Regions from separate parts of the Streptomyces afghaniensis genome, predicted to be linked through region 1. Evidence: riboswitches for the same ligand, from Rfam matches in the RefSeq annotation. Region 1 holds a riboswitch; each other region holds the start of a gene.
What was found. Region 1 has a riboswitch for cobalamin ahead of ACH4G3_RS21625 (energy-coupling factor ABC transporter permease). Riboswitches for the same ligand answer to the same signal wherever they lie in the genome.

Region 1 (4,346 bases):
GCCGGGCCGTCCTCGTAGGCGAAGGACGCGCCCCGCAGGGCGACGAGGGCGGGCTCGCTCATGTCAGCGGCCTTTCCAGTACGAAGGTGAGGACGGCCAGCGCCGCGAGGAGTACGCAACTGGCCGTCGTGAAGCGGACGGAGACCCGGGCCTCGGGCACCAGGACGCGCAGGGTGCCGTCGTAGCCGCGCCCGGCGAGACCGGCCTGGAGGCGGACCGCCCGGTCGAAGGCCCGGACGAAGGCGGTGGCCCCGAGACCGCCCAGGGAACGCCAGGCGGCGGCCCGCGTGGTGTGCCCGAGCCGGGCCGCCTGCGCGTCACGGACCCGGCGCACGGAGTCCAGCAGCAGGAAACTCATCCGGTACGTCACGAGCGCCACGTCGACGACCGGCGCCGGCACCCCGGCCCGGACCAGCCGCGGCAACAGGTCGGACATGGGCGTGGTGAACGCGAACAGCAGCACCCCCAGGGATGCCGCCGAGGTGCGCAGCAGCAACTCCCCGGCCCGGACCGGCCCGTCACCGGCGAGCGAGACGAAGCCGCCCGGCCCGCCGACCTGCACGAGCAGGGTCAGCGCGCCGGTCACGCAGAAACCCAGCGGCACCCGGTAGGCCCGCCACAGCCGGCGCCAGGGCACGCCCGCCGGACCCAGCAGCACCACCAGGGCGGTCAGCAGCACCAGAGCCGCGCCCGGCCAGGGCGGCAGCGAGATCGCCAGCAGGGTCAGACCCAGCCCGAGCACGGCCTTGTCCACGGGATGGCGGCGGCGCCAGCGACTGCTGTGCGCCGCCGCGTCGATCGGCAGCACGCGGCTCAGGCCCCTTCGGCCGTGGACTCCTCGGCCGTGCCCCCGGCCGCCCGGCTCCCGGAGTCCCGCTCCCGCTCCAGCGCCCGCTGCTCACCCTGCCGCCTGCCCCGGCGCAGGCCGAAGTAGTAGGCGAGGACACCGGCGCCGAGGGCCGCCTGGAGGGAGAACAGCGCCGACTCGATCTCACCGGACGGCGGCTCGTACAGGGGCGAGAACCAGGGCTTGTAGTCCGGCTCGATCTCGGTGATCGCCGTCTCGGCCTCGCCGTCGGAGCCCGCGAACGGCTCCTTCTTGTGGTCGCCGAGGCCGAGCGCGAGCGGCAGCACGGCGAGCGCGGCCACGGCGAGCAGCAGCAGGAGGTTGATCTTCGTGTTCCTGCTCATCGGGCCACCGCCTCGGTCTCGCTCCGGGACTCCTTCGCGGCCAGGAGCACACCCAGCCGGGTCAGTTCGCCCTTGCTGGACTGCACCAGCAGCCGCATCACGAGCACCGTCAGCAGTCCCTCGCTCACCGCGAGCGGGATCTGGGTGACGGCGAAGATGGAGCCGAACTTGCCGAGCGCGCCCAGGAACCCGCTGCCCGGGTCGGGGAACGCGAGCGCGAGCTGCACGCTGGTGACGCAGTAGGTGGACAGGTCGGCGACGAACGCGGCGAAGAACACGGCGACCATCAGCGGCACGCCGTAGCGGCGCAGCAGGCGGTACACCGCGTAGCCGGCCCAGGGCCCGACGATCGCCATGGAGAAGACGTTGGCGCCGAGCGTCGTCAGACCGCCGTGCGCGAGCAGCAGCGCCTGGAAGAGCAGGGTGATGGTGCCCAGCACCGCCATGACGGGGGGCCGGAACAGGATGGCTCCCAGGCCCGTGCCGGTGGGGTGGGAGCAGCTGCCGGTGACGGACGGCAGTTTCAGCGCGGACAGGACGAACGTGAAGGCGCCCGAGGCGCCGAGGAGCAGGGTGCTCTCGGGGTGCTCGCGCACCTCACGGGTGAGCGACCGGACTCCGTGGAGGACGAACGGCGCAGACGCGGCGCCCCAGGCGACCGCGTGCGCCGGCGGCAGGAAACCCTCGGCAATGTGCATGGCTCAGCAGACCCTCTCCAGCACCTCGTGGATGGTTGACGCGCCTTGGCCGGTCTCCTGGCTCACGGGTCCCACCGCCCGTACTCCGCCTTCCCGGGTCCGTGAGAACCCAGTGGCTGCCCGCTAGGGCTGGAGCCGGACTTCCCGATCACAGTGGCGAGGGCCGCACCGGCATCACACCGGATTTCCCGTTCACCAAGGCGTGGTGACAGTAATGCCGAGATAAGGGCCATGACAAGCCAGCCGAGGGGGCGCGCGGAAGGGCGCGTGAGGGGGCCACCGCTCACACACCGGCGCAGGACGGCTCAGTCGTCACCCTCGTCGTCCTCGTCCTCCCCGTTCCCCCACGAGCGCGGAGCCTGTTCCTGCTTGGGCTTGTCCGTCTCCTCCGGCGGGCTGCTGTTGGTCTCCTGCGCCGGGCTCTCGGGGGCGCTCGTCGCTTCGGCGGGGGCCGGGGAATCGGGTGCCGTGGTGGAGGGGGTGACATCGGCCACTGCGCCGGCGGTCGGAGTCGTGGCGGCCGCCGGGGCGGAGGCCAGAGGATCGGCGGAGTCGGCGGAGTCGCCGGGCGAGGGGGCGGCCGGGCTGCTCGCGGACGGGGACGCGTCGGGTTCCGTGCCCTCCGTCGCGGTGTTGTCGGGCGAGAACCACAGCATGCCGGCGAGCATCGCGGCGAGGAAGACGGCCGCCGCGGCCACCACCGCTGCCGTTCTCCGGTGGTCGCCGAGACCGCTGCGGGGCGCGGCGCGACGGGAACGCCCGCCCCGGGCGGTGCGAGACCCCGTGGGCAGCGCGTACGTGGCCGGGGCGCCGCTGTCGGCTGCCGCGTACGGTCTCGGCCCGGCGGACGGCACCGGGGACGCCGCCTCCGGCAGCGGCTCGGGCAGCCCCCGCCAGGCGCCGCCGGCGAACCACTCGGCGGCCTGCTGCGCCGTGGGCCGGTCCTCGGGCTGCTTGGCGAGCAGGGCGAGGAGGTAGCTCTCAAAGGCGGGCGGCAGACCGGCGACACCGAGTTCGCGGGGCGGTACGGGGGCGTTGTCGAGATGCTGGTGGAGGAGTGCGACGGCGGTGTCGGCCTGGAACGGCGGGCGGCCGCTGAGGAGCTGGTAGAGCACGCACCCCAGGGAGTACATGTCGGAAGCGGGACCCGCGGGCCGGCCCAGGGCCCGTTCGGGCGCGAGGTAGAGGCCCGTGCCGACGATCTGACCGGTGGCGGTGAGCGCGGCGCCCGGGTCGTCGAGGAAGCGCGCGATGCCGAAGTCGCCGATCTTCAGCGTGCCGCCCGCGTCCAGCAGGAGGTTGGCGGGTTTGACGTCCCGGTGCACGATGCCCTGCTGGTGCGCGGCGGCGAGCCCGGCGGCGGCCTGCGCGGCGAGTCGGGCCACGCGCTCGGCGGGAAGCGCGCCCGAGACGGACAGCACCCGGGCGAGGCTGTCGCCCTCGACCAGCTCCATCACCAGGTACAGCCGGTTGTCGTACTCGCCGAAGTCCAGGACCCCTACCAGGTTGGGGTGGTTGAGACGCCCGGCCGTCTGGGCCTCCAGGCGGAACCGGGAGGCCGCCGTGGCGTCGGTGTCCTGGGGCAGCAGCAGCTTGACGGCCACCGCTCTGGCGAGTGTCTCGTCGTACGCACGCCAGACCTCGCCCATTCCGCCGCGCCCGATCTCAACGTCCAGCCGGTAGCGGCCCGCTAGCAGCACTCGTCCTCGTCCTATGCTCGTGGGAAGGTCCTCGCCGCAGGCCGCAACTCCCCGCGTCGGAGCGGGGGTTGGTGGGGGGTGCCGCAGCCGACCCAGGATACTGGCGTCGCGTGACCACAGTTCCCCGGTGCGGTGTCGTGGGACGGTACGGTCCCGGAAAACGGGGAGCGGAGTCCCGTCCCACCGGGGTGACGCTGCGGCGCGCGTGGTTGCCGCGACTTTCCTCAGTGCCGCCGGGCGCCGGATCGGACCGCCGCTGCCTCCTCCCTCGCCTCCCTGCGTTCTGCGCGTGCGGCCGGGTTTCCGCGTGCCCGGCTTCCGCGTCTGCGGGTGTTGTGGTCGGGCCGCCGCGCGCCCGGCTTCCGGGCCTGCGTGTGCGGTCGGGCCGCCGCGCGCCGCCCCTGCGGTGGGCCTGTGGTCAGGTCGCCGCGCGCCCGCGGCTGCGCCCGGCCTGTGGCCGGGCCGCCGCGCGCCCGCCCCCCCCGCCTCCCCCGTGCCGTCAGGCCGCCGTGCCCGCCGCCTGCGCCCGTTCCTCCCGGCGCGGCAGCAGTGCCACCGCCAGGGCCGGTACCGCCGCCAGGACCAGCCAGGGCACGGCGGCCGGGAGGCCCGTGTCGAGCAGGGAGCCGGTGGCCGCGCTGCCGGCGAGGACGATCAGGCCCGAGACCGACGACAGCGCACCCATGTAGAGGCCGATCCGGCCCTCCTCGGCGAGGTCGGGCACCCAGGCGCGGGCCGCGGGCACGACCAGCATCTG
Region 2 (4,346 bases), on a different contig from region 1:
ACTCTGGTCCTCGCGCGACAGCAGCGCCACGGTCCCGAAGAACGAGGCGAAGACACCGCCCCGGTCGATGTCGCCGACGACGAGCACGGGGAGCCCGGCGCCCCGGGCGATCCCCATGTTGACGATGTCGGTCCGCCGCAGATTGATCTCGGCGGGACTGCCCGCCCCCTCACAGATCACCGCGTCATACGTGCCCCGCAACTGCTCCAGGCAGTCCAGCACGGTCCCGAGCAGCTGCTGCTGCCGTCCGCCGTGGTACCCGCGTGCGCTCAGCTCCCCGACCGGCTTGCCCAGCAGCACGACCTGACTGCTGCGCTCGCCACCGGGCTTGAGCAGCACCGGGTTCATCAGCGCGGTCGGCTCGACGCGGCAGGCCTGCGCCTGCATGGCCTGCGCGCGCCCGATCTCGGCGCCTTCCTTCGTCACGAAGGAGTTGAGGGACATGTTCTGCGCCTTGAAGGGCGCCACCTTGACGCCCTGTCGCACCAGCCACCGGCAGATCCCGGCGGTCACGACGCTCTTGCCGGCGTCGGAGGTGGTACCGGCGACGAGAAGTCCACCGCCCGTCATGACGTACGCCCTTTCGCGATGCGGCGCGCGGCGACACAGACGCCGAGCGCGAGCCAGCCGACACGCCTGGACAGCCGTACGGCCCGTTCGATGTCCCGGGTGCGGACGGCGCGACCGGCCGCCCCGTTGAGCACGGGCCGGTGCTCGACGCGCCCGCCGTACGACAGCGTCCCGCCCAGCCGCACCCCGAGCGCCCCCGCGAACGAGGCCTCCACAGGCCCGGCGTTGGGGCTCGGATGCCGGTCGGCGTCGGCACGCCAGGCCCGCGCCGCTCCCCGTGGATCGTCTCCTGCCAGGACCGCGAGCACGGCGGTCAGCCGGGCCCCGGGCCAGCCCGCGAGATCGTCCAGCCGCGCGGAGGCCCACCCGTAGCGCCGGTACCGCGCCGACTTGTGCCCGACCATGGCGTCGAGGGTGTTGACGGCCCGGAACCCGACGAGCCCCGGCACACCACCGACGGCCCCCCACACGAGCGCCCCCACGACCGCATCGGAGGTGTTCTCCGCGACGGACTCGACCACGGCCCGGGCGATCCCGTCGGCGTCGAGCGCCTGTGGATCCCGCCCGCACAGATGCGGCAGCCGCGCCCGGGCCCCCTCGACGTCCCCCGCCTCCAGGGCACGCCCGATGGCCCGGGCCTCCCGCGCGAGCGAAGTCCCCCCGAGCACGGCCCAGGTGGCGGCAGCCGTCAGCGCGACGGACGCGGCGGCGGAGTCCCGCACGGCACGCGCGGCGGCGCCCCCGAGCGCGACGGCACCTCCGGCGCACACCACGGTGTGCAGCGCGCCCCACCCCCGGTGGTCCCGCCACAACACCCGTTCCACGGCGCCCGCGGTCCGTCCGAACACGGCGACCGGATGCCCCCGGCGGGGATCGCCGAGCAGCAGGTCACCGATCAGACCGGCGGCGGCGCCGTACGCGAAGACGCGACCGGCACCCATGGGCTCAGCCGGCCGCAGGGGCGGGCAGGGGTGGGGTACTGAACCTCGATCGGCAGCCGCGCATGGCGATATGTCCTCACTCAGGGTGTCCACGCCCTGGTTCGACTAGACCGGCGGTGAGAGTTCCTGGCTCCCGGGGATTGCTACCCCGGTGACAGTGGCGGGACCGCGCCGGACTCGCACCGGCTTCCTCTCCTGCCGCCGTACTGGCCCCGGCAGTCCACCACGGCCGGGAACGGCCGTCAACTTGCCGTTGACCTGCGAGGGGAGAGTGTGGAGAAGCCCACACCGCCGCTCTGACACCGAGTTGGTGTCCCCCCGCCACACGACGACCGGGCGGTACGGGACCCAAGTCCCGTACCGCCCGGCGGAGTCGATCGTGATCAGGCCACGATCAGATAGATCCCGTATCCCACGGCAGCCGCACACGCCGCGAAGCACGCGTACGCGCCCGTCACCGCGAGCCCCGCGGACCCGCCCTCCGCGGCCGCCCGCTCGTGGCGGGACAGGCCGGTGATGCCGAGGGTGAACAGGGCCACCAGGGCCACGGTGACCACGAGGCTGACACCGAAGACGGCGCCGAGGGCCGCCCAGTCGATCTTCATGGCAGAGGTTCTCCTTGTAACCGAGTGGGCGGGGTCAGACCGGGGTGGTCGTGGTGGAGGGCTCGCGTTCGGCCGAGGCCTGCGCCGGGATCGTGACGCTCGGCCCGTCCGTGGCCGTGCCGCCCGCCGGAGGCGGGGTCACCGCGGCCATCGCCGTGGTGACCACACCGGCCGGCTCCGCCACGTCGGCGTCGTTGACGTTGGTGTGGTCGACGACCTCACGCCGCGAGATCTTCCAGATCGCCGCGCTGGAGGCGACGAGGAAGACGGCGACCACCGCGGTGCCCCAGCTGCCGAAGCCGGTGACGTACTCGGCGAGCGCGCCCACCAGGGCCGCCGCCGGCAGCGTCAGACCCCACGCGACGAACATCCGCGTCGCCGTCGACCAGCGGACGACGCCGCCCTTGCGGCCGAGCCCCGCGCCCATCACCGAGCCGGACACGGAGTGGGTGGTGGACAGGGAGAAGCCGATGTGCGAGGAGGCCAGGATGACCGTGGCCGCGCTGGTCTGGGCGGCGAAGCCCTGCTGCGGCTGGAGGTCGGTCAGGCCCTTGCCCATGGTGCGAATGATGCGCCAGCCGCCGAGGTACGTGCCGAGCGCGATCGCGAGACCCGCCGAGAGGATGACCCACATGGGCGGGTCGGAGTCGGGGGCGACGGCGCCGCCGGCGACCAGGGCGAGGGTGATGACACCCATCGTCTTCTGGGCGTCGTTGGTGCCGTGGGCCAGCGAGACCAGACCCGCCGAGGCGATCTGGCCCGCCCGGTAGCCCTTCTCGGAGGCCTTGCCGTCGGCCTTCTTGCCGAGGGAGTACGTCAGCCGGGTGGCGAGCAGTGCCGCGATGCCCGCGACCACCGGGGCGGCGATCGCCGGGATCAGCACCTTGGTGACCAGGACGTCACCGTGCACCGCGCCGACGCCCGCCGAGGCGATCGTGGCGCCGATCAGGCCGCCCATAAGGGCGTGCGAGGAACTGGACGGCAGGCCCACCAGCCAGGTCAGCAGGTTCCAGAGGATCGCGCCGACCAAGGCCGCGAAGATGACCTCGGGACGGATGCCGGCCTCGTCGACGAGGCCTTTGGAGATCGTGTTGGCGACTTCCACGGACAGGAAGGCGCCGACCAGGTTCAGGACCGCGGACATGGCCACTGCGACCTTGGGTCTCATGGCGCCCGTGGAAATGGTCGTGGCCATCGCGTTCGCGGTGTCGTGGAAACCGTTCGTGAAATCGAACGCGAGTGCGGTTACCACCACAATCGCGAGGATCAGCGAGAAGCTTTCCATTTACCCAGGCAATCGTTCGAGGTCGTTGGCCGGACGAACGTAGGTAACCTGAGTGAACGGAAGATGAACTGGGAGGGGCGCTGGGATGTCCACGACCGAGGGTTACCGTTCCGCCCTGCTGTGAGGCTCCCCACGCCCCCGAAGGCTAGGCGCCGCGCGCGAACTGTTTCAGCCGATCGAGTGACCCGTCGAACAGGTTCTGATCACCCGGCAGGGTCCCCGATCCGTTGTCGTACTGCCAGAAGGTCCACGAGGACCAGCCGGCCGGCAGGGTGCCCGCGCTCGCGGCGTCGTAACGGGCTATCCACAGGGGGTGGTCGGCGGCGAAGGCGCGGCTGCCGCCCGTGCAGGTGTTCCACCAGTGGGTGGTCGTGTAGATCACCGGGCGGCGTCCGGTGAGCCGCTCGACCTCGTCGCTGAACGACCTGATCCAGCCGACCATCCTCGCCCTGCTCAGGCCGTAGCACTTGTGCTTCTTGTCGTACGGGTTGTACTCGATGTCGAGCGCGGGCGGCAGCGTCCAGCCGTCCGCGGTCCAGCCGCCGCCATTGCGTACGAAATGCGCCGCCTGCGCCTGGCCCGACGACCTGTCGGGCACCGCGAAGTGGTAGGCGCCGCGGACGAGACCCGCCGTGCGCGAGCCGTTGTACTGCCGGCCGAAGTAGGGGTTGCGGTAGGTCGTGGACTCCGTCGCTTTGACGTAGACGAACCTGGCGCCTTTCGCCTTCGCGCCCTGCCAGTCGATGTTCTTCTGGTGCGACGAGACGTCGTGTCCCTTCGGGCGGCTCGCCCCCGAGGCGGGAGCCTCGGCGAGGGCGGTGCCTCCCAGCGCGAGTGCCGCCGCGTACGCGGCGAGCCATCGGGCTCGGTGTCGGAACGGTATGCGGTCACGGGCCATGGTTCCCCCCGGAATGGCGACGTGCACGGCAAATCCCCCAGAGAGTA
Region 3 (4,346 bases), 600 kb from region 1:
ACAGCACCACGCTCAGCCAGCCGAGCCCCAGCAGGGTGGCCAGTCCTGCCCAAGGGCCGCTGATACCGGGGTAGTCGAGCTTGGCCCAGCCGTGCGCGAAGGAGGCCAGCGGCAGGGCGGCGATGAAGACGATCTGGAGCAGGACGTAGATTCCGGCTCCGATGGCGACCGAGCCGATTGTCGCGCGGGGCAGGTCACGGGCCGGGTCGCGGCTCTCGCCCGCCAGTTGGATCGCCTGCTCGAAGCCCAGCAGGGCGAAGATGATGCCGCTGGAACTGACGGCGCTCAGCACGCCGTGGGCGCCGAACGGGGCGAAGCCGTGCTCGGTGAAGTTGCCCGGGTGGAAGTTGCCGGCCGCGATGATGAAGATCGCGGCCAGCGGCACGGCCACCTTCCACCAGGTGGCGGTGCTGTTGGTGTGCGCCAGGAGCCGCACCCCGAGGAAGTTGATCACGACGAACACGGCCATGAGGACCACGGCGACGACGAACCCGCTGGTCGTCAGCGTCCCGTCCTTGGCGTGCTGGAAACCCTGCGCCCAGTGCCAGTGACCGGCGTAGCCGATCATGGCCTCGACCTCGATCGGCGCCACGGTCGCCGCCTGGAGCCAGGAGAACCAGCCGAAGGACATGCCGGCCAGTCCGCCGAACGCGTAGTGCGGATAACGTGCCGTGCCGCCCGCGACCGGGAACATGCCGCCGAGTTCCGCGTGCACCAGGGCCAGCAGCACGATCCCGACCGCGCCGATCAGCCACGACAGAATCGCCGCGGGGCCGGCCGCCACGACCGCCTTCTCGGCTCCGTACAGCCACCCCGAGCCGATGATGGAACCGACCGACGCCCACATGAGCCCGATCAGTCCGACGTCCCGGCGCAATCCGCCCGGACCCCCCTTTACCCCCGCTGCTGCCTGGTCGACGCTCACCATGAATCAAGGGGCCTCTCATAAAAGAACTCGGTGAGTTCTGCGAGCAAGAGGCCTCAGATTAGGAATCGATTATCCAGCGGTAGAAGACGAGTTGCGCACCCTTGACCCGGCACGGGTATTTCCTGGAAAGCGCTTCAGGAATTCTGTACGCGGTGATGAGGAAGTCGTGGGATCTCGATCGCCGGGCAGCGGTCCATCACCATCTCCAGGCCCGCGGCGCGGGTCCGGTCGTACGCCGCTTCGTCGATGACGCCGAGCTGGAACCACACGGCCTGCGCGCCCTTCGCGACCGCCTCGTCCGCGACCGCGCCGGCGAGATCGCTGTTCACGAACACGTCCACGACGTCCACGTCGAAGGGGACGTCCGCCAGACTGGCGTACCCCTGCTCGCCGTGCACCGTCTCCGCCTTCGGATGCACGGGCACGACACGCTTGCCGAAGCGCTGGAGCACGGCGGCGACGCCGTACGCCGCGCGCTGCCGGTTCGACGACAGGCCCACCACGGCCCAGGTGTCGCCGAGCTCGGTGAGGATCCTGCGGACCGTTGCCTCGTCGCCGTACACCGGCGGCCTCCTCGTACGTCGCGGAAGAACTGCTGGGGACTTCCCCTGGTCCAACGGCGCAAGGCGGGCGGTGATTCCCCCGCGCCCGGCGTGATAGCTTGCCGAGGCCAGTCGAACCCATGTACGTGGGTCAGGGAATCCGGTGCGAATCCGGAACTGACGCGCAGCGGTGAGGGGGACGGGCGGGGCCTCGGCCACTGGACGGCACGTATGACGTCCGGGAAGGCGCTCCGCACCGGACGAACCCGAGTCCGAAGACCTGCTGGCGGCCCCCGCGGCCGTTCGCGGCGGGGGAGCACCGTACGACCGGGCTCCGCGATCGAGCCCTCGACGACTGAGGACTGTTTCCGTGCCCCTCGCTCGACCCGCCCGTGCCGCCGCCCTGCTCGCGGCCGGCTCCCTGCTCCTGACCGGCTGCGGCGACTCCAAGGCCACCACCGCCAAGGCCGCCGTCACCCTCGACAACTGTGGCCGCCAGGTAAGCGTCGAGGCCCCGCCGAAGCACGCCGTCTCCCTCAACCAGGGCACCACCGAGATCCTGCTCTCCCTCGGCCTCGCCGACCGTCTCGCGGGCACCGCCACCTGGACCGACCCCGTGATGAAGGGGCTGGCGAAGGCCAACGCCAACGTGCCGCGCATCGCCGACAACAACCCGTCCTTCGAACGGGTCCTGGACGCCGGCCCCGACTTCGTCGCGGCGTCCTTCGTCTCCACCCTCGGCAAGGGCGGCGTCGCCACCCGGGAGCAGTTCGAGAAGCTCGGCGTCCCCACATACGTCTCCCCGTCCGACTGCTCCGGCAAGGACAACTCCGGCGACGGCGACGGCGCGCGCGACAAGGCGCTCGGCATCGACACCATCTACGGCGAAGTACGCGACCTGTCCACCGTGTTCGGGGTGCAGGAACGGGGAGACAGGCTCGTGGCCTCCCTCCAGCGGCGCATGGCGAAGGCCACGCGGGGCATCCACGCCTCCGACGTCACTCTCCTGTACTGGTTCGCCAACTCCGAGTCGCCCTACATGGCGGGATGCTGCGGGGCGCCCGGCATCATCACCCGGGCCCTCGGCGCGAAGAACGTCTTCGACGACACGCACGAGGAGTGGCCGCAGATCAACTGGGAGACGGTCGCCGAACGCGACCCCGACGTCCTCGTCATAGGCGACCTCACCCGCAAGTCGCAGACCGCCGAGTCGGCCGCGAAGAAGATCGCCTTCCTGGAGTCCGACCCGGTCACCAGGAATATGGACGCGGTCCGGCACAAGCGGTACGTGCTGCTCAGCGGGCAGGCCATGAACCCGACCATCCGCACGGTCGAGGGCGTGGAACAGGTCGCCGCCAAGCTGCGCGAGTTCGGGCTCGTGAAGAAGTGACCGTCCGCGGGCTCGCGCTCGGTGCCGGAGGGGCCCTCCTGCTGGCCGTCTCCCTGGCCCTGGCGATCACCGTCGGCCCGGCCGACATCCGGGTCGCGGACGTCTGGTCGGTCGTCGCGGCCCACCTCGGGCTCGGCAGCTCGGACCTGACGCCGATCCGCGACGGGATCGTCTGGCAGCTGCGGCTGCCGCGCACCCTGCTCGCGGCCGTGTGCGGGGCCGGACTCGCCGTGTGCGGGGCGGTTATGCAGTCGTTGCTGCGCAACCCGCTCGCCGACCCGTTCGTACTCGGGGTGTCCTCCGGCGCCTCCACCGGCGCGGTCGTGGTCGTCGTCCTGGGCGTGGGCGGCGGTGCCGTCTCGGTGTCCGCGGGCGCGTTCCTCGGCGCCCTGGTGTCCTTCGCGCTGGTGCTGCTGCTCAGCCACACCCTCGGCGGCACCACCGACCGGGTCGTCCTCGCGGGCGTCGCCGCCATGCAGCTCTTCTCCGCGCTCACCTCCTTCGTCGTGATGACCGCCGCCGACGCCGAGACGACCCGGGGCGTGCTGTTCTGGCTCCTCGGCTCGCTCGGCGGCGCGGGCTGGACCGACGTGTGGCTGTGCCTGGCCGTCCTGGCCGTGACGCTGGTGGTGTGCCTGTCGTACGCCCGCACCCTCGACGCCTTCGCCTTCGGGCAGGACGCGGCGGCCGCGCTCGGGGTGTCCGTGGCCCGCACCCGTCTGGTGCTGCTGTGTGTCACGGCCCTGCTCACGGCCGCGCTGGTCAGCTCGGCGGGGGCGATCGGCTTCGTCGGGCTGGTCCTGCCGCACGCCGCGCGGGCACTGACCGGTCCCGGGCACGCCCGGCTGCTGCCGGTCACCGCCCTCGCCGGAGCGGTGTTCCTGGTGTGGGTGGACACCCTCGCCCGTACGGTGCTGGATCCCCAGGAGGTGCCGGTGGGAGTCGTGACGTCGCTGATCGGGGTGCCGGCGTTCGTGGTGGTGCTGTACCGGACACGGAGGGTGCGGTGAGCGGGGCAGCGGAAGCAGCGGTGTCCGGCGCCGGGCTGCGGGCCGACCGGGTCGCTCGCCGTGCCGACGGGCGCCTCATCCTCGACGGTGTCGTCCTCGCGCCGGAGACCGGCTCCACGGTCGGCCTCCTCGGTCCCAACGGCTCCGGCAAGTCCACGCTGCTGCGGCTGCTGGCCGGGCTGCTCACGCCGACCGCCGGAGTCGTCACCCTCGACGGCACGCCGCTGGGCGACCTGCCCCGCCGTACCGTCGCCCGCCGGCTCGCCGTGGTCGAGCAGCAGGCCGACACGCAGGTCGAGTTGACGGTCGGGGACGTCGTTCGGCTGGGCCGGGTGCCGCACCGCCGGGCCTGGACGCCCGGCTCGGCGGACGACGAACGGGCCGTGCGCGAGGCTCTGGAGCGCACCGGCCTCGCCGACCGGGCCGACCAGCCCTGGCACACTCTCTCGGGCGGCGAACGCCAGCGGGTGCAGATC
Region 4 (4,346 bases), on a different contig from region 1:
CTCGATGGCCTGCCGGATGATGTTGTCCCGGTCCTCCTGCAGGCTGTCGTCGAGAACAGCCTCCTCCAGGCCGTCGGCGATGACGACCACCTTGTCGTCGGCGAGCAGTTGCTGCCAGACCCGCTCGTTCTTGGTGCGAGCCAGGATGCCCTGGGGTGCCTCCTCGAAGAAGCGCTGCTTGGCCATGCGCTCGAAGTTCAGGTCGGCTCCGTCCGCGTCCCTCAGCCGGATGGGCACGGGGACGGCAGACTGCCGGGCCAGGAGTTCGGTGAGCCGCACCAGGACGGCGGTCTTCCCCGTGCCGACGCCGCCGACGAGCAGATAGGGCCTGCGGGTGTCGCGCTTGCGCAGGCGCTGGGCGATGACCTGGGCGACCTCCTCGCGGCCCACGATCTCAGCGATGTCCGGCCCGGCGGTGAGGACCAGTCTGTGGGGATGCTTACGTGCCTTGCGGAGGTAGCGCCGCTTGGTCCAGCTGTACCAGAAGAACAGGAAGAGCGCGGCGGCGATCGAGGCGGTGAGGATCGGACCGACGAAACGAACGACGGCTTCGAACCCTTCGTTGTTCTTCCGCCACTTCTCGAACGAGGTCGTCTTCTCCGTGGCCAGGATCCACAGGCCCTCCCCGCACCAGGCGAGGACCGCGAGCGCGGCGAGCAACCAGACGATCCTGGTCGCGTTGGTGTAGGAGAACCACCTGCGCCACTTCCTGGAACGCGTGGTGTCCCGACGGGCCTCCAGACGGATCGTCAGCGTGTGCCAATAGCCCAGGAAGACGCGGCGCACGTGGTTCCCCGCCCGTCTCACATTCAGGGTCGCCATCGGCGCGTTACGCGGCCGCTCCTTGCCTGGCGGGTGACGGACAACCCTCGTCATCGTGCGTTCTCCTTCCGAGAGCCATCTCGGGTCGGAGGCCTCGGACGCCGGCACCTACTTCCATGGAAACACTCGACGAACCTCCCGCAACCCGAAAACCCCGGCGCCCGGTACGGCTGCCCTCCGGCAGACTCGGCCCCATGGACATCCTCATCCGACAGGCGGAACCCGGCGAATACGAGACCCTCGGCGAGATCACCGCCCAGGCCTACGTCCAGGACGGCCTCCTCGCTTTCGGCGAGAGCGACTGGTACCTGGCCGAACTGAAGGACGTGGCCAAGCGCGCGGCAGCCGCCGAGGTCCTGGTGGCCACGGAGAACGACACCATCCTCGGCGGCGTCACCTTCGTCCCGGCCGGCGGTCCCATGGCCGACATCGCCCGCCCCTCGGAGGCCGAGATACGGATGCTCGCCGTCGCCCACGAGGCCCGCGGCCGCGGCGCCGGAGAGGCCCTCGTCCGCGCCTGCGTCGACCGCGCCCGTGCGACGGACGGCTGTGTCCGCGTCGTCCTGTCGACACAGCGCACCATGCACGCCGCCCACCGCATCTACGAACGTCTCGGCTTCGTCCGTGTCCCGGAGCGCGACTGGAACCCGATTCCGGAGCTCGACGACATCACTCTCCTCACCTACGAGTTGACGCTGTGAAACCGTCGCGACACTACATCTAGGGGTGCTTTCGCCACCCGGCACAAGATGTATGCTCATGCTCGCTGTCGCCGCAGGGGAATCCGGTGCGAATCCGGAACTGTCCCGCAACGGTGTACCCATGCCTTTTTCATGCCTGCATGGGAGTCAGTCCGAGGACCTGCCGACAGCGCGCCCGGCCGTCCGGCCGGTGCGCATTGACGTCCGGGCCTCGTGGAATGGGCCGGTGGACGCGACGCCGCGTGCGCTCGCGTGCTGCCCCCTGCCCTGTGCGAGGCCCCCGTGCCGAGCGAGGGAGAGCCCCACGTGACCATCGCGCCAGCCGATCCGGTCTCAGCCGCCGAAAAAGAGCACGACGGTCCCGGTGCCGCGCTGCTGCGGACCCTGACCGAGCTGACCGCCGACCTCCCCGACGCCGACCCCGGCCGGGTCGCCGCCGCCGCGCTGCGCGGCCGCTCCGCGCGAGCCGACGAGTCGGAGTTGCGCGACCTGGCGACCGAGGCGGCCGCCGGCCTCATCTCCGAGGATCCCGCCTACTCCCGGCTGGCCGCGCGCCTGCTGACGATCGGGATCCGCGCCGAGGCCGCCTCACAGGGCGTCACGTGCTTCACCGAGTCCGTGGCCGTCGGGCACCGGGAGGGTCTCATCGCCGACCGGACCGCCGAGTTCGTGCGCCTCCACGCCGCCCGTCTCGACGCCCTGATCGACACGGCCGCCGACGACCGCTTCGGCTACTTCGGCCTGCGCACGCTGCACAGCCGCTATCTGCTCCGGCACCCGATCAGCCGCAAGGTGATCGAGACGCCCCAGCACTTCATGCTGCGCGTGGCCGCCGGACTCGCCGAGGACGACACCCGCCGCTCCGTCGACGAAGTCGCCGCGCTCTACGGGCTCATGAGCCGGCTCGACTACCTCCCCTCCTCCCCCACCCTCTTCAACTCCGGCACGCGGCACCCCCAGATGTCGTCCTGCTACCTCCTCGACTCCCCCAAGGACGAGCTGGACTCGATCTACGACCGCTACCACCAGGTGGCGCGGCTGTCGAAGCACGCCGGCGGCATCGGCATCGCGTACTCCCGTATCCGTGCCCGCGGTTCGCTGATCCGCGGCACCAACGGCCACTCCAACGGCATCGTCCCGTTCCTGAAGACCCTCGACGCCTCGGTCGCCGCCGTGAACCAGGGAGGCCGCCGCAAGGGCGCCGCCGCGGTCTACCTGGAGACCTGGCACTCCGACATCGAGGAGTTCCTGGAGCTGCGCGACAACACCGGCGAGGACGCCCGCCGCACGCACAACCTGAACCTCGCCCACTGGGTGCCCGACGAGTTCATGCGGCGCGTGAACGCCGACGCGCAGTGGTCGCTGTTCTCCCCTTCGGACGTGCCCGACCTGGTCGACCTGTGGGGCGAGGAGTTCGACGCCGCGTACCGGGCGGCCGAGGCGAAGGGTCTCGCGAAGAAGACCCTGCCGGCCCGCGAGTTGTACGGCCGCATGATGCGCACCCTGGCGCAGACCGGCAACGGCTGGATGACCTTCAAGGACGCAGCCAACCGCACCGCCAACCAGACGGCCGAGCCGGGCCACGTCGTCCACTCCTCCAATCTCTGCACGGAGATCCTGGAGGTCACCAGCGACGGGGAGACGGCGGTCTGCAACCTGGGGTCGGTCAACCTCGGCGCGCTCGTCGACCAGGCCGGCGGGGACATCGACTGGGAGCGGCTGGACGAGACCGTCCGCACGGCCGTCACGTTCCTCGACCGGGTCGTGGACATCAACTTCTACCCGACCGAGCAGGCAGGCCGTTCCAACGCCCGGTGGCGTCCCGTCGGCCTCGGGGTCATGGGCCTGCAGGACGTCTTCTTCAAGCTGCGCCTGCCCTTCGACTCGCCGGAGGCCAAGCGGCTCTCCACCCGCATCGCCGAGCGCATGATGCTCGCCGCCTACGAGGCCTCGGCCGACCTCGCCGAGCGCAACGGCCCGTTGCCGGCCTGGGAGAAGACCCGTACGGCCAAGGGCGTGCTCCACCCCGACCACTACGACGTGGAGCTGACCTGGCCGGAGCGCTGGGCCGCCCTGCGCGAGCGCGTCGCCGTGACGGGCATGCGCAACTCCCTGCTCCTCGCCATCGCGCCGACGGCCACCATCGCCTCCATCGCGGGCGTGTACGAGTGCATCGAGCCGCAGGTGTCCAACCTGTTCAAGCGCGAGACGCTGTCGGGTGAGTTCCTCCAGGTCAACTCCTACCTGGTGCAGGAGCTGAAGCGGCTCGGCGTGTGGGACGCCCGCAGCCGGGAGGCCCTGCGCGAGGCGAACGGCTCGGTGCAGGGCTTCGCCTGGATCCCCGAGGACGTGCGCGCCCTCTACCGCACGGCGTGGGAGATCCCGCAGCGCGGCCTGATCGACATGGCGGCGGCCAGGACCCCGTTCCTGGACCAGTCCCAGTCCCTGAACCTCTTCCTGGAGACGCCGACCATCGGCAAGCTCTCCTCGATGTACGCCTACGCCTGGAAGTCCGGGCTGAAGACCACGTACTACCTGCGTTCGCGCCCGGCGACCCGCATCGCCCGCGCCGCCCAGGCCACCGTCCCCGCGCAGGCCACCCCGGATCCCGAAGCGGTCGCCTGCTCCCTGGAAAACCCCGAGTCCTGCGAGGCCTGCCAGTAATGAGCACCCAGAACCTTCTCGACCCCGGCTTCGAGCTCACCCTGCGTCCCATGCGCTACCCGGACTTCTACGAGCGCTACCGGGACGCCATCAAGAACACCTGGACCGTGGAGGAGGTCGACCTCCACTCGGACGTCGCCGACCTCGCCAAGCTCTCCC

Region 2: it holds a riboswitch for cobalamin, as region 1 does, so the genes downstream of both, ACH4G3_RS26100 (cobalamin biosynthesis protein) here and ACH4G3_RS21625 (energy-coupling factor ABC transporter permease) in region 1, are expected to answer to the same signal.
Region 3: it holds a riboswitch for cobalamin, as region 1 does, so the genes downstream of both, ACH4G3_RS19100 (ABC transporter substrate-binding protein) here and ACH4G3_RS21625 (energy-coupling factor ABC transporter permease) in region 1, are expected to answer to the same signal.
Region 4: it holds a riboswitch for cobalamin, as region 1 does, so the genes downstream of both, ACH4G3_RS35395 (ribonucleoside-diphosphate reductase subunit alpha) here and ACH4G3_RS21625 (energy-coupling factor ABC transporter permease) in region 1, are expected to answer to the same signal.

Annotation. Positions count from the first base shown of each region.
Region 1 covers NZ_JBIRGJ010000005.1:675,852-680,197, forward strand. The annotation lists gene ACH4G3_RS21610 (energy-coupling factor ABC transporter ATP-binding protein) at 1-62, opposite strand, end outside; gene cbiQ (cobalt ECF transporter T component CbiQ) at 59-808, opposite strand; gene ACH4G3_RS21620 (energy-coupling factor ABC transporter substrate-binding protein) at 814-1,191, opposite strand; gene ACH4G3_RS21625 (energy-coupling factor ABC transporter permease) at 1,188-1,889, opposite strand; cobalamin riboswitch at 1,920-2,104, opposite strand; gene ACH4G3_RS21630 (serine/threonine-protein kinase) at 2,195-3,589, opposite strand; gene ACH4G3_RS21635 (MDR family MFS transporter) at 4,089-4,346, opposite strand, start outside.
Region 2 covers NZ_JBIRGJ010000007.1:60,616-64,961, reverse strand. The annotation lists gene ACH4G3_RS26105 (cobyric acid synthase) at 1-570, opposite strand, end outside; gene ACH4G3_RS26100 (cobalamin biosynthesis protein) at 567-1,511, opposite strand; cobalamin riboswitch at 1,613-1,751, opposite strand; gene ACH4G3_RS26095 (hypothetical protein) at 1,895-2,116, opposite strand; gene ACH4G3_RS26090 (inorganic phosphate transporter) at 2,151-3,401, opposite strand; gene ACH4G3_RS26085 (lysozyme) at 3,547-4,299, opposite strand.
Region 3 covers NZ_JBIRGJ010000005.1:79,218-83,563, forward strand. The annotation lists gene ACH4G3_RS19090 (APC family permease) at 1-928, opposite strand, end outside; gene ACH4G3_RS19095 (CoA-binding protein) at 1,063-1,491, opposite strand; cobalamin riboswitch at 1,583-1,772, shown strand; gene ACH4G3_RS19100 (ABC transporter substrate-binding protein) at 1,841-2,860, shown strand; gene ACH4G3_RS19105 (FecCD family ABC transporter permease) at 2,857-3,870, shown strand; gene ACH4G3_RS19110 (ABC transporter ATP-binding protein) at 3,891-4,346, shown strand, end outside.
Region 4 covers NZ_JBIRGJ010000010.1:234,249-238,594, reverse strand. The annotation lists gene ACH4G3_RS35405 (NACHT domain-containing protein) at 1-786, opposite strand, end outside; gene ACH4G3_RS35400 (GNAT family N-acetyltransferase) at 1,017-1,523, shown strand; cobalamin riboswitch at 1,576-1,705, shown strand; gene ACH4G3_RS35395 (ribonucleoside-diphosphate reductase subunit alpha) at 1,830-4,187, shown strand; gene ACH4G3_RS35390 (ribonucleotide-diphosphate reductase subunit beta) at 4,187-4,346, shown strand, end outside.